DNA from 2 places in the Paenibacillus agaridevorans genome. Region 2 is predicted to be linked to the other one. Evidence: a T-box and tRNA genes for the amino acid it is inferred to sense, from the RefSeq annotation. Region 2 holds a T-box; the other holds one or more tRNA genes.
The links. A T-box is a leader RNA that pairs with one kind of tRNA and senses whether it is charged. The one in region 2 lies ahead of pheS (phenylalanine--tRNA ligase subunit alpha), so its partner is inferred to be a tRNA-Phe.
Positions count from the first base shown of each region.

Region 1: it encodes a tRNA-Phe, which carries the amino acid that the T-box ahead of pheS (phenylalanine--tRNA ligase subunit alpha) is inferred to sense. The anticodon was not compared.

Region 1 covers NZ_CP075889.1:6,133,824-6,141,063, forward strand. The annotation lists gene KJW29_RS24540 (DUF4179 domain-containing protein) at 1-943, opposite strand, end outside; gene KJW29_RS24545 (sigma-70 family RNA polymerase sigma factor) at 918-1,475, opposite strand; gene KJW29_RS24550 (ABC transporter ATP-binding protein) at 1,617-2,738, opposite strand; gene KJW29_RS24555 (PucR family transcriptional regulator) at 2,829-3,974, opposite strand; gene ssuE (NADPH-dependent FMN reductase) at 4,142-4,702, shown strand; tRNA gene KJW29_RS24565 (tRNA-Lys) at 5,325-5,400, opposite strand; tRNA gene KJW29_RS24570 (tRNA-Tyr) at 5,413-5,496, opposite strand; tRNA gene KJW29_RS24575 (tRNA-Phe) at 5,513-5,588, opposite strand; tRNA gene KJW29_RS24580 (tRNA-Asp) at 5,612-5,688, opposite strand; tRNA gene KJW29_RS24585 (tRNA-Val) at 5,699-5,774, opposite strand; tRNA gene KJW29_RS24590 (tRNA-Met) at 5,778-5,854, opposite strand; rRNA gene KJW29_RS24595 (23S ribosomal RNA) at 6,057-7,240, opposite strand, start outside.
Region 2 covers NZ_CP075889.1:596,849-604,088, forward strand. The annotation lists gene KJW29_RS02400 (HEAT repeat domain-containing protein) at 1-2,113, shown strand, start outside; gene KJW29_RS02405 (MBL fold metallo-hydrolase) at 2,253-3,032, shown strand; T-box leader at 3,094-3,344, shown strand; gene pheS (phenylalanine--tRNA ligase subunit alpha) at 3,804-4,838, shown strand; gene pheT (phenylalanine--tRNA ligase subunit beta) at 4,861-7,240, shown strand, end outside.

The DNA of each region.
Region 1 (7,240 bases), 3.5 Mb from region 2:
CATCCACGAGCTCCAGATCGATAAAGTCGTTCAGCCTTTTCTCATTTCCGGATGCACTTTCAAACGTAATCGACACCTGCAGCGGCGTTATAACGGCTTTCTTGATCTCGATCCGCTGCCCCTCAACCTCGATCGTCTGATTCAAGTCAATGACTTCGGTCATCTCATCGAATCGGCTATGGTCGATCGGAACCTGCACCTCCAGCCATTCGCCGCCTAACTCCAGCTTAAACTGTATTTCGTGCGGCACGGGTTCGCCAGGCGCCATCATAATGTCCAGATAATCCTGTACAACACTGTCCTTATTATCCTTTTCCCGAAAATAATGAGCAGAGCCGATTGAGGCCACCACATTTCCGCCGTTCTCATTTTTGAGCTCATAGGACAGAGACGGTGTATCCTCCTCACTAATCCCCGGCCCTTCAGCCGTATACAACAACACAACCCGCTGTGCATCCGCTATAACGCCGTTCACCGTAAATGTATATCCATTCCGTTCGTCGGACTTGCCCACGACCTGAATGTATTCGTTGTCGATCGCCGATTGCAAGGAACCATCGTAGCTTACCAACTCCACAAATCCGGCAAAACCGGGTATATCTTTGACTATAGCAGCGAAGCCAGGAGAGATTCGTACAAAAGCCGTTAATACAAACAACATCGCAAGGACTGCGGCGCTTAGCTGAAGGCTCATTCGCTTCCCGCGCTGCCGTGTGCTTCTCCTGCGCCCTTGTTCCATCCCGTAAACCAATGCCTGATCCAGCTTCGAAGTTAACAAAGACTTCTCGCTTAATTGGATGCTCTGTCTCACCAGATCCGCATCCTTTAATAAGACGGCAACCACCTCTCGGTCTGCTTGTTCTGTATCCCTTTCATCGATTCCAGTATCGTCCGAGCACTTTTCCTCTTCCGACGCTCTATCCTTCTTCAGCCAATCGCTCATGCCGAATCCCCCCCTCCCTTTCGCCGATTTCCGCTCTTAATTGCTTCAGTGCTTTGTGAAGCCATGTACGTATTGTTCCATCCGGTTTCTCCATCATTTCTGCGATTTGCGTAATGGTCATGTCCCTGTAATACTTTAATACAATCACCATTTTGTAATGGGGAAGCAGCTTTGCCAACTGCTCCTCTATACCGAGACGTTCGATCGATTCTTGACCAGGGCCTGCAACATCTTTTATTGCCGAATCCGAAGGCATTTCCCGCTTTCTTTTTTTCCTTTCGTCCATACAGACGTTTATTAAAATTCGAATCATCCAAGTTGTGAAATATCTACTGTCTTTCAAGCTTTTTCTTTTGCTCCAAACGCGGCACACCGTTTCCTGTATGGCTTCCAGCGCGTCATCCTCATTACGCAAGTAAGCAAAAGCAATGCCGTACATTTTGTCCTTTTCCGACTGAATTCGTGCCAGCAGCGTTTCTTGGCTCCAATTCTTCAGCCCTTGGACATGCGTTGAATCCTCATTCTCTTGCACGACATCCCTCCTCGACAACCTCTCTCGACTCTTTCCCGTTAAGTATTAGACTCTTTAGGAAAGCAAACGGTTTTCCCCTCCGAAAAAATAAAAGAACCTCAGGCTTATGCCTAAGGTTCTCTATTATAAGGGGGATTAGAATTAGCTTTCGAAAATGTTCAGTTCGGACTCTTTGTCGAAGAGGTGAACTTTGTTCATGTCCAGAGCCAGCTTTACGCTTGCACCGTCACGGATTGCAGAACGGCCGTCTACACGAGCGATTACTGTATCGTTGCCGATACCGTTCAGGTACAGATACATTTCGTGACCAAGGTTCTCGGCTACCTCTACGTTCGCGTTTACGATCGTGCCAGGGGAAGCTTCCAGGAACACAGGCTCTTCGTGGATGTCCTCAGGACGAATGCCAAGGATGACTTCTTTGCCGATAAAGCCTTTGGAACGAAGCGTTGCTGCTTTGCCTTCTGGTACAACTACGTCTACGCCGGAAGCTTTGAACTTAACCGCGCCGCCTTGCTCGCTCAGAGTGCCCGTAATGAAGTTCATGGAAGGAGCTCCGATGAAACCTGCAACGAAAATGTTAACCGGATGGTTGTACAGTTCCTCTGGGGAAGCCGTTTGTTGAATGAAGCCGTCTTTCATAACGACGATGCGATCGCCCATTGTCATGGCTTCGATCTGGTCATGCGTAACGTAGATCGTTGTTGTTTCCAGACGTTTAGTCAGCTTGCTGATCTCCGCGCGCATTTGGCCACGAAGTTTGGCGTCCAAGTTGGAGAGCGGCTCATCCATCAAGAATACTTGCGGTTCACGAACGATTGCGCGGCCCAAGGCAACACGCTGACGTTGACCGCCGGAGAGAGCTTTTGGTTTACGGTCGAGCAAATGCTCGATATCAAGAATTTTAGCAGCTTCACGAACGCGTTTGTCGATGTCTGCTTTTTTGAATTTACGAAGTTTCAGACCGAACGCCATATTTTGGTACACGTTCATATGCGGGTACAAGGCGTAGGATTGGAATACCATCGCGATGTCGCGATCTTTAGGAGCTACGTCGTTCACGAGACGGTCGCCGATGAACAATTTACCTTCCGAGATTTCTTCAAGACCTGCGATCATACGAAGCGTCGTCGATTTACCGCAACCGGATGGTCCTACCAATACCAAGAATTCTTTGTCCTTGATATCAAGATTTACGTCGGTTACAGATGCTTTATCGGAACCCGGATATTTTTTGTAAATGCCTTCTAAGCGTACGCCTGCCATGATCAATTTCCCCCTAAGAAAAGAATTTCGATATGCATCTATCTTATCCCACAGACGGGCAGATGACTATGCACATACTTTACAAAAAAACTAATTCCTTTTCGTAACTTTGTACAATAGCAAAATGATCTTAACAAGCACGGCATCTCTAAACTGCCGAACATCAAGCCCCGTCTCCTGCTTGAGCTTGTCCAGCCGATATAAAAGCGTGTTCCGGTGAATATAAAGCCTCTTCGCCGTCTCGCTGACATTGCAATCCAATGAGAAAAACGTCTCCAGCGTAGCCAGCATCTCCGGCTCCACAAATAGATCGGCACGCTTCAGCGATTGCTCCAGGTACTTCGCGCGATAGCTCTCCGGAATCGTGTTCAACAGCCTTTCGAGCTGCAGCATCCATGGAAGATGAATATTCGTCCCCACATGGAATTTCCGTCCGAGATTGATCGTTTCGCGCAGCAGCATCGTCACCTCTACCATTCCTTTGGACGGTGTTACTGGAAGCCCGACGGCCAGATGACACTCGCCCAGCCACTCGCTTGCCAACATCTCATGCAGACCGGATGTAATGGAAGCAAGACTATCCTCCATCGATTCCTCTTCTGTCGCATCATAAGGTTCGGCATCCTCATCTCTGAGCAATGCCATCGGTCCCCAGATCAACCATTCCTGACTCTTGAGCGGAATAAGCAGAATATCCTCCGACAAAAACGACTTGAGAAGTTTCTCAAGCTCGGTGTAAGCCGCCGCCTTCGTGGTCGTTGTCTGCTCCGTTATTAGAAGGAAAGGAATCATGTCGTAATACAATCGGCTGCCCACTGTGAGATGATCGGGCAAGGAATAAGCCGGTTCATCGGAGTCCAGCTGCTGCTGGAGCCATTCGCTTAACCGCTCGGCGAACCGTTCCGAATCGCTAATGTTAGCATTCGGCTTCGCGGGCGGGTTGCGCACCGTCATGTAAAGCGTCCAACTGATCAGATCCTTTTCCTTCGTCGTCAACGAAGTGTCCGCGATTTCAAGCACGGACAGCTCCTGTTTCTGCCTTCCTGCAATAAACCAGGTCGACGACTCTGCCTTTTCGATTCTTGTACCGGGGGCAAGTGCTTCGCTCTTATCGGGCTGCCACTTTACATCGGCTTCTTGTACGAACGTTTCCCATTCCTGGACCGTTCTCGTTTTCAATTGAATAGGGCTATTCAGAATGTGCTGCAGCGGCATCAACCAGTCTGTCTTGCTCATTACTTAATCTCCACTCTCCATGAATAGACGCTTTTTTATCATTGTACCATAACCCTGCGATGAATATTAATTAGCATCCGTTTGACCCTACTCCCGATTCATGATACTCTACTGCCAAACGATTCCTGGGGGCAATATATGCCCCAGCCACGAAGGAGAACTGTTCTATGTCCACAATCGCAATCATTTCCGGTAGTCCCAATGCAACTTCCCGTCTCAACGGCATCATCGATTACGCCCGTAAGGAAATAGAATCCCTTGGTCACACGACTAATACGATAACCGTAGTATCTCTGCCTGCTGATGATCTTGTCCATGCCAGATTCGGCAGCGCCTCCATTGTAGAGGCCAACCGGATCGTCGAAGAGGCGGATGCCGTCATCATTGCCAGCCCAGTATACAAAGCTTCCTACACTGGCGTATTGAAAGCTTATATCGACCTGCTCCCGCAGAAAGGGCTGGAAGGCAAACTTGTTGCCCCTCTCTTCATCGGCGGTACGCTTGCTCACTTATTGAGCATCGATTATTCATTAAAACCGGTCCTGTCTTCCATGGGAGCAAGACACTTCGTTCGTGGCGTCTATGCGACAGACGAACTGGTGACACGCATTCAAGACGGCTCAGTCGAAACCAAATTCGAGCTCGGCGCCGAGCTGCAAGGACGTCTTCAAGAGACGGTAAAGGAGCTCGATGCAGAATTGCGTATGAGAGCGGCGTTTAATAAATAGTACGTGGCGATAATAAAAGGGCCGACGCATGATGAAATGCGTCGGCCCTTTTCATGTAAGAAAATCCGTGTAGACATCCGTCACTCAGCGCTTAACGGACATAGGAAAAAATATTGGCATCTTCCGAGCGCCTGTTATCTTCATCATGAACAAATAGCTTTTCTCCTGAGGCTGTCGATTCATTCATTGTGAGTAACGGAGCTGAAACGTTCTTCTTTCGCTAACGGACCTCTGCGCCTCTATTTGCAGCATTTTCGCGATATTGAAAATCTAACGGACTTAGATGACGCTATTTGGTGCATTTCCGCCCATTCTATGCGATTTTGACGGAAGTAAGGTCGTCTGTGTCCGTTACCATTTGAACAGGCCCCATTTTTGCGAAATAGCGACTGTGGTGTCCGTTACGATCAGCCTTTACTTCACTGCGCTGCCGTCCACAATGAATCGACAGCCTCCTGTCCGCTAGATTGGTTAGAAGTCAAAATACGGGCACATAATGTCGTTGATGTCCGTTAGATTTATAAGCTAATATAAGCTGCATGTAGAAATCGCCATATTGCGTCATTTCCATACAACAAAAAAAGAGGCATCGCCTCTTGTCTGGTTAATTAGTAATAAAAACTGGTGAGCCATGAAGGACTCGAACCTTCGACACCCTGATTAAAAGTCAGGTGCTCTACCAACTGAGCTAATGGCTCCTGTTAAGGAACTGGTGGAGGATGATGGATTCGAACCACCGAACCCGAAGGAAGAGATTTACAGTCTCCCGCGTTTGGCCACTTCGCTAATCCTCCACGTTATAAATCCTAATGGTGGCTCGGGACGGAATCGAACCGCCGACACGAGGATTTTCAGTCCTCTGCTCTACCGACTGAGCTACCGAGCCTTACTTGCTAAGTTATAAAGAAATGGCGGAGCTGACGGGATTCGAACCCGCGGTCTCCTGCGTGACAGGCAGGCATGTTAGGCCTCTACACCACAGCTCCAGGAATTGAATGGTGGAGGATGACGGGATCGAACCGCCGACCCTCTGCTTGTAAGGCAGATGCTCTCCCAGCTGAGCTAATCCTCCATATGGTAGCGGCGAAGGGGATCGAACCCCCGACCTCACGGGTATGAACCGTACGCTCTAGCCAGCTGAGCTACACCGCCACATGTTTCCCCGAATTGTGTCTCTTGCAGCGCTCGGGGTCGCTTACAAGGTCAGGCAATGACATCGCCAAATGTCATGTGCAAATCTGTTGTTTGAGATGGAGCTTGTCCACCTGAACAACCGGATTGCGCCCTGAAAACTGGATACGAAAGTGTGCTGAATCTTTAGCTTGCTTACCGGCTGTATGACCAAATAAGCGATTAGGATAAGCCCTCGACCGATTAGTATTCGTCAGCTCCACACATTGCTGTGCTTCCACCCCGAACCTATCAACCTCGTCGTCTTCAAGGGGTCTTACATACTGGGAAATCTCATCTTGAGGGGGGCTTCACGCTTAGATGCTTTCAGCGCTTATCCCGTCCGTACTTGGCTACCCAGCGGTGCTCCTGGCGGAACAACTGGTACACCAGCGGTACGTCCATCCCGGTCCTCTCGTACTAAGGACAGCTCCTCTCAAATTTCCTACGCCCGCGACAGATAGGGACCGAACTGTCTCACGACGTTCTGAACCCAGCTCGCGTACCGCTTTAATGGGCGAACAGCCCAACCCTTGGGACCTACTTCAGCCCCAGGATGCGATGAGCCGACATCGAGGTGCCAAACCTCCCCGTCGATGTGGACTCTTGGGGGAGATAAGCCTGTTATCCCCAGGGTAGCTTTTATCCGTTGAGCGATGGCCCTTCCATTCGGTACCACCGGATCACTAAGCCCGACTTTCGTCCCTGCTCGACTTGTAGGTCTCGCAGTCAAGCTCCCTTATGCCTTTGCACTCTTCGAATGATTTCCAACCATTCTGAGGGAACCTTTGGGCGCCTCCGTTACATTTTAGGAGGCGACCGCCCCAGTCAAACTGCCCGCCTGACACGGTCCCCGTACCGGATTCACGGTACCAGGTTAGAACTCCGATACGATCAGGGTGGTATCCCAACGGCGCCTCCACCGAAGCTGGCGCTCCGGCTTCAAAGGCTCCCACCTATCCTGTACAGATCGTACCAAAGTCCAATATCAAGCTGCAGTAAAGCTCCATGGGGTCTTTCCGTCTTGTCGCGGGTAACCTGCATCTTCACAGGTATTAAAATTTCACCGGATCTCTCGTTGAGACAGCGCCCAATTCGTTACGCCATTCGTGCGGGTCAGAATTTACCTGACAAGGAATTTCGCTACCTTAGGACCGTTATAGTTACGGCCGCCGTTTACTGGGGCTTCGGTTCACAGCTTCGGGTTGCCCCTAACCGCTCCCCTTAACCTTCCAGCACCGGGCAGGCGTCAGCCCGTATACTTCGCCTTACGGCTTCGCACAGACCTGTGTTTTTGCTAAACAGTCGATTGGGCCTTTTCACTGCGGCCCCCTCGGGCTATTCACCCTACCGAGGCACCCCTTCTCC
Region 2 (7,240 bases):
AATCTCGGGAGTGTACGTGCTCTCGTTCGCCGGAGCTGTAATCTTTGGAGGCGGAGCAGCGGCGATGCCCGTTATTTCTTTAGGCTACATGCTGCTTTATCTGCTGCTCTACTATTCGGCGGAGCCGTCCTATCAGCTGTTTTTCAAGACGCTTCCGCTGGCGCAGCGCGACAGCTATCGATTCGCCGCACAAGGAATAGCAGCCTCTGCCGGCATCCTGCTGGGCGCTGGCATGCAATTCCTTCATGCTGGGTTAGGTCTTTCGTGGCAGCTGCTGTCCGTGATCGGTCTGGCAGGTTCGGCGCTGCTGCTTGTGTTAGCCTGGTATGGACGAAAACTGTACATGCGCGAGCTTGTCCGGAGCGTCAGCTCCATGAGCGCCGCGGATATCGCGGATTCATTTGACGAGATCAGCATGAACCCTGCGGCAATGGAGGAAGCAAGGCGGCTCTTGGATCATCCAACGGATACGGCTCGCGAGATCGGCATTCAGCTCATCGGCAGGCTGCATGACCCCAAGGATCTGCCGCTGCTGTTACGACTGCTGGAGGAGGGGAACGACCGGATTCGTATTGCGGCAATCAGGGCGATGTCGCTCGCAGGCGCCGATCTGCCGGCCATGGCGCAAATCGCCAAGCTGCTGGAGGATCCGGACGACGCTCTTAGGACGGAGGGGGTACGCGCGATTGCCCGCATGAAGCAACTGAAGGAGCAAGCGTTTTTCTTCCTGCGGCAAAAGCTGCTGGATCGCCATCCTTCCGTCGTGGCGGAGGCCGTCAAGGCGATGTATTCGCTTGGCAAGGAACAGAGTTACGAGGCTTGCCGAGAGGTTATCGACCGCATACTGGAAGAGGGCGGCGAAGCTTCCGTATACATGTGCGGCGCGATCGCGGACTTGGAGCTTACCGCATTTGTTCCCGCGATCATCAAGTTGACGGAGGATCCGCATCCCGCTGCCAGAGTGTCCGCTATCCGCGCGTTAGGGAAGCTTCGCAGCGAGGATCTTATCCCCCTGCTCTTGCCCAAGCTGTCGCGGATGGATGAAGAGATGTTGTCCGCGTCCACAAAAGCATTCGTCGACATTGGCCAGCCTTCGGTGAAGCCGCTGCTGGCGAGCTTGCCGGATGCGCCTGCCAAACACTGGAGCTCGGCCGTAATGGCCTTGTCGGAGCTGCTAGGCGAAGAAGACATGCGCGGCGGATTGACGCAAGAGGCGTTAGGCCGGCTCTCGGAGCTTGGCAAAGCGGCGGACTATGGTGCCGCGCTGAGAGTATGCGGCAAGGAAAAGCTGGCCAGTCTCGCGGATATGCGTTGGCATGAGGTGCGGTTGCTCGTGTTCAAAGGCATATGGGCCATGCTTGCCAAGCTGACGGATGAACGCGCCGTTGAAGTTATCCGTACAGGCGTCACGCATGCCGAGGAGGAGTACCGCAGCAACGCGCTGGAGGTGCTGTCGGAAGGCTTCGGCGATCGAAGAATTTCGCAAGCCATGGTCATCTCATTGGAACTGGAAACGATGGCTCGTCCCAAGATGGAGCGGGATGAGGCGATGACACTGCTGGAAGCGGCACTGCACGGATCTGACGATTGGTGGAGGGAAATGGCGAACGAGGCGCTGGCCGAACGGAAAGGGGATAGGGCTGTGACAAACGAAGGTCAAATCATGAACCGCTTGAACAAAGTCGTATTCCTGAAGCAGGTTCCTTATTTCTCCGACCTGTCGCTCGAGGAATTGGGGCTTATCGCGGGCGTAGCCGAAGAGGAGACGATCTCCGACGAAGACATCCTGCTTAAGAGGGGGGAACCCCAGTCGGCTATGTATGTCATCGTCGAAGGCAATATCGAATTAACAAGCGTGTCCGCGGCGGGCTGGGAAGGCACCATCGGCGTGCTTGGACCGGGTGACGTGTGCGGCGTTACGTCGGCGCTTGACGGATCGCCCTCCACCGTGACGGCGCAGTCGCTGCTGGGCGATGCGCGCGTCCTTAAGCTCTCCGGCGACGATGTCTCGCGTCTGGTACGTTTGTATCCCGAGATCGGCATCGGTTTGCTGCGAGCTTCGTTCGCCCGGATCAGGCTACTGGAAGAGATGATGATGCGAATTGATTCGTAATCATAAATGAATCAAATTAACTATTTACAAAATACAATATTTATGATATAATAAAATATTTAATATTGATTAATATCTCCTCGTTTATTATGATAAGAATCCATAGGGACTATCATAATTGTATGAGGAGGTTTTTTATATGCATATGCCGCATGAAATACGTGTTCTCGAATTGACCGCGATCATTATGGGAGAAACCAATCGCATTTATCCGTCGCTTCTTGTGCTTGAAGATGGTTTGACGCTTGTCGATTGCGGTTACCCCGGGCAATTGCCGCTTATTTTGCAGGCTTTCGAGAAAGAGGGGTTCTCCATTGCCGATCTAAAACGAATCGTACTTACTCATCATGACATCGATCATATTGGAAGTTTACCTGACGTATTGGCGCTGTGTGCCGGGGAAATCGAGGTTTGCGCGCATCGGCTGGAACGCCCGCATATTGAAGGCGAGCTTCCGTTAGCCAAGGTGACTCCGGAATCGCTTGCCCGATTGGATCTGCTGCCAGAGCCGCATCGTTCAGCCCTAAAACGGGTATTGGAGCATCCCCCTAGCGCTCCAGTCGGACGTCTCGTCGGGAACAACGATATTCTCGATTCCAATGGCAACGTCGAAATTATCGAGACAGCGGGACATACGATGGGTCATATCAGCTTGTACCATCGTCCCAGCCGCACGTTAATAGCAGGAGACTCGCTGATTATTTCAAATGGCATATTGAAAGGGTCCATCCCCGAGCAATCAATAGATTCGCAGCTTGCTCTGCGTTCGCTTGAGCTTTTGCTGACATACGATATCGAACGGGTCGTCTGTTATCACGGAGGAATATACAGCGATACCGCCAAAGCGATTCGCGATCGCATATCGGTTATCGCTTCCCAAAGAGACGATCAAGAACCAGAAAAGGAATTTGACAACTGAAGGTTGCAACCCGGCGCCTCCTTGCATATAATATAGATTAATGTTTGGAAATGTTGGATATGAAGCTGCTTTGATGGAGAAGAGTACGCAGTGCCTCCGCACAGGGAGAGGACGCCATGGATTGAGAGCGTCCTTATGGAACAGGCTGCCGAAGTTCGCTCCGGAGCATGCGCTTGAACGGCCGGATATTGTTCCGCGTCAGTAGGGCTGCACGGTTCCCGCCGTTAACGGGACTAGAGCAATCACGAACTGCGGTTATAGTACGCAACGTGGTTGGAATTAGGGTGGTACCACGGTTCTTCCGTCCCTTCGGGGAGGAGGGACCTTTTTTTGTTGGAAAGGAACAGAGTTACACACCGCTTGATGCAGTCGAGTGCTTTAGGAGTTACAATGCTGACTGGTCGGTTCGCTCTTGGAGTAACGATGATAAGCTAACGGACATCAGGAACCTTATTTCTAAGAAAACGATGTGTTTTCAAACGTAAGGGACATAGGAAGCGCTATTAGGTGCGACAGGTGGCTGAAAGGCTCTCCGGAGGACGAATAAGGTTTCTTGTGTCCGTTAGATTCTCGAAAGCCGCTGTATGGGCGAAATAACGTCGCTGGTGTCCGTTAGGTTAGCGAGAACGGAGAAGCAAACAAACGACGACGCTCGCTGAGGAGTCCGGTCCATATTTCCAGTGCAGCTTTGGGGCACAGCAGCAAGCAGTTGATGTTGCCCGCCAAGACGGGCGAAGGCAGAGGGTTACAAACTTTTGGAGGCGATGAAGAATGAAGGCAAGGCTGGAGGAGCTGCGCGCCGAGGCGCTCGGCGAGCTGCAGGCCGTGGCGTCGCAGGGCGCCCTGAACGATCTGCGGGTTAAATATTTGGGCAAAAAAGGCGCTTTGACGGAAATATTGCGCGGCATGGGCGCGCTTAGCGCGGAAGAACGTCCCATCATCGGCGGCGTGGCCAATGAGGTGCGCGGCGCGATCGAAGCCGTCATCGAAGAGAAGCAGATTGCATTCCAACGCGAGGAGACGGAGGGACGCCTGCGCGAGGAAACAATCGATGTGACGCTGCCAGGCCGGAAGCTGCCGACGGGATCCGTACATCCGCTGAACAAAGTGGCGCAGGAGATCGAGGACGTGTTTATCGGTCTCGGCTATACGATCGCGGAAGGTCCTGAAGTGGAGACAGACTACTACAACTTCGAGGCGCTAAATCTGCCGAAGAATCACCCCGCGCGGGATATGCAGGATTCGTTTTATGTGACGGACGAGATCCTGATGCGTACGCACACTTCGCCGGTTCAGGTGCGCACCATGAAGGCGAGCGCCGGCATGACGCCGGTAAAAGTCATCTGCCCGGGCAAGGTATACCGCCGCGATGATGACGATGCTACGCATTCGTTCCAGTTCAATCAAATCGAAGGTCTTGTTATTGGCAAAGGCATTCGGATGAGCGACCTCAAAGGAACGCTGCTGCAATTCGTTCAGCAAATGTTCGGTTCGCAAGCGCAGATTCGCCTCCGCCCAAGCTTCTTCCCGTTCACGGAGCCAAGCGCCGAGGTAGACGTGACTTGCGTGCAATGCGCCGGAGACGGCTGCCGGATGTGCAAGCAGACGGGCTGGCTCGAAATACTGGGCTGCGGCATGGTTCATCCGCGCGTACTGGAGATGGGCGGTTACGATCCCGAGGAAGTGACCGGTTTCGCCTTCGGTATGGGCGTGGAGCGGATTGCGCTGCTGAAATACGGCATCGACGACATTCGCCATTTCTACAGCAACGATCTGCGGTTCTTGGGCCAATTCGCCCGCATGTGACGAGAGAAGGGACGGTATCTAAATGAAAGTATCCTATCAATGGTTAAATGAATATATCGATCTTTCCGGCCTAAGCGCCGAAGAGCTTGCTGAACGCATGACGCGCGGCGGCATTGAGATCGACGGCGTGGAATCCCACAACAAAGGCGTCACGGGTGTCGTTGTCGGCCATGTCGTGTCCAAGGAGAAACATCCCGACGCCGATAAGCTGAACGTGTGCAAGGTGGACGTGGGCACGGGCGAGGAGCTGCAGATTGTATGCGGCGCCAAAAACGTTGACGCGGGACAGCTTGTGCCCGTCGCCGTAATCGGCGCGGTGTTGCCTGGCGACTTCAAAATAAAGCGCGCGAAGCTGCGCGGCGTAGAATCGCAAGGCATGATCTGCTCCGCGAAGGAGCTGGGTCTGAATGACAAGCTGCTGCCGAAGGAGCAGCAGGAAGGCATTCTGGTGCTGCCGGAATCGACTCGCATCGGCGCGTCAATCGCAAGCGTGCTAGGCATCGACGACGAGGTGCTGGAGCTCGATCTGACGCCGAACCGCTCCGACTGCCTCAGCATGCTGGGCGTTGCTTACGAGGTCGGCGCATTGACCGGACGGGAGGTAAAGCTTCCGGACAACGCCGTGCATGATGCCGCCGCGAAGACGGAAGGGCTCGTATCTGTAGCTGTCGAAGCCGAGGAGCAATGTCCGCACTATACCGCGAGATACATTCAAGGCGTAACGATCGGTTCGTCGCCGTCCTGGCTGCAGAACCGTCTGATGGCTGCCGGCATTCGTCCTATCAACAACGTCGTGGACGTAACGAACTTCGTCATGCTGGAATACGGCCAGCCGCTTCATGCTTTCGACGCCGACAAAGTGCCGGGGGGCCGAATCGTAGTGCGGATGGCTCGCGAAGGCGAGACGCTGGTCACGCTTGACGATCAAGAGCGCCGTCTGGAGCCGCATATGCTGGTCATTACCGACGGCAATGAGCCGATCGCGCTTGCGGGCGTTATGGGCGGCGCAAGCACGGAGGTTGCGGCGGGCACGACGAATATTTTGCTGGAATCGGCCAGATTCGACGGGGGCATTGTTCGCAAGACGTCGCGCCAGCTCGGTCTTCGCTCGGAATCCAGCATCCGCTTCGAGAAGGAAGTGGATCCGGCCAGCGTCATTCCGGCATTGGATCGCGCCGCATCGCTGATCGCGCAGCTGGCATCCGGTCTCGTAACGGACGGCATCGTGCAAGCTGCTGCCAAGGCGCCGGAGAAAGCCGTAGTCGAAGTAACTCTCGCGCGGATCAACGGTTATCTGGGCACGGAGCTGTCGAGCCTCGAAGTCCGCTCCATCTTGGGCCGCCTGCGGTTCGACTATGATTTCGGCGCGGACGACGCGTTCCGGATTCAGGTGCCAGCACGCCGCGGCGATATTACGAGAGCGGTCGACATCATTGAGGAAGTCGCCCGTCTGCACGGCTACGATAATATCCCGACTACGCCGATTCACGGCGACGTGATTCCGGGCTCGTTGACGAAGCCGCAGGCCATTCGGCGCGAACTGCGCAAACGTCTGGCTGATTCCGGTCTAAACGAGGTCATCAGCTATTCGTTCACGAGCCCGGCCCGCACGGAGATGTTCCCGACATTGTCGGAAGGGGCGCGTCCGGTGCGTCTATCGATGCCCATGAGCGAAGAGCGCAGCGTGCTGCGTACATCGCTGTTGGCACAGTTGGTAGAGACAGCCGTCTACAACCGCAATCGCAAGAACGAATCCGCCGCGTTGTTCGAGATCGGCAGCGTGTTCCATTCGGACGAGGAGACGTTGACCCGTCTGCCTCGCGAAAAACATCGGTTCGCCGCGCTTCTGACAGGCAATCGGGTCCAAAGCAGCTGGAACGGCAAAGCGGAGGCTTACGACTTCTATGATGCCAAAGGCATTGTGGAGACCATTGCTTCCGTGCTTGGCATCGCCGGCAAGCTGACTTACGCGCCGGCACAGCCGGAGCACTTCCATCCGGGCCGTACGGCCGCGATTGTGCTGGATACGGAATCCGGACCTTCGATAATCGGCTACGTCGGACAGCTTCACCCGGCAAGCCAGCTGGAGTGGGAGCTCGCGGATACGTACGTTGTAGAGCTTGAGCTTGAACCCGTCTACGAATATGCGGACTTCGACATCGTCTATCGCACGCTGCCGCGTTATCCGGCGATGGAACGCGACATTGCTGTAGTTGTAAACGCGGACGTCGCTGCGGGCGATCTGACAGCCGCCGCGACACGCACGGCAGGCGCTTTGCTGGAGTCCATCTCCGTGTTCGACGTCTTTACGGGCGAGCGTCTGGGCGCCGGCAAAAAGAGCGTTGCCTTGTCGCTTGTATACCGTCATGCGGAGCGTACGCTCACGGACGAAGAGGTAACTG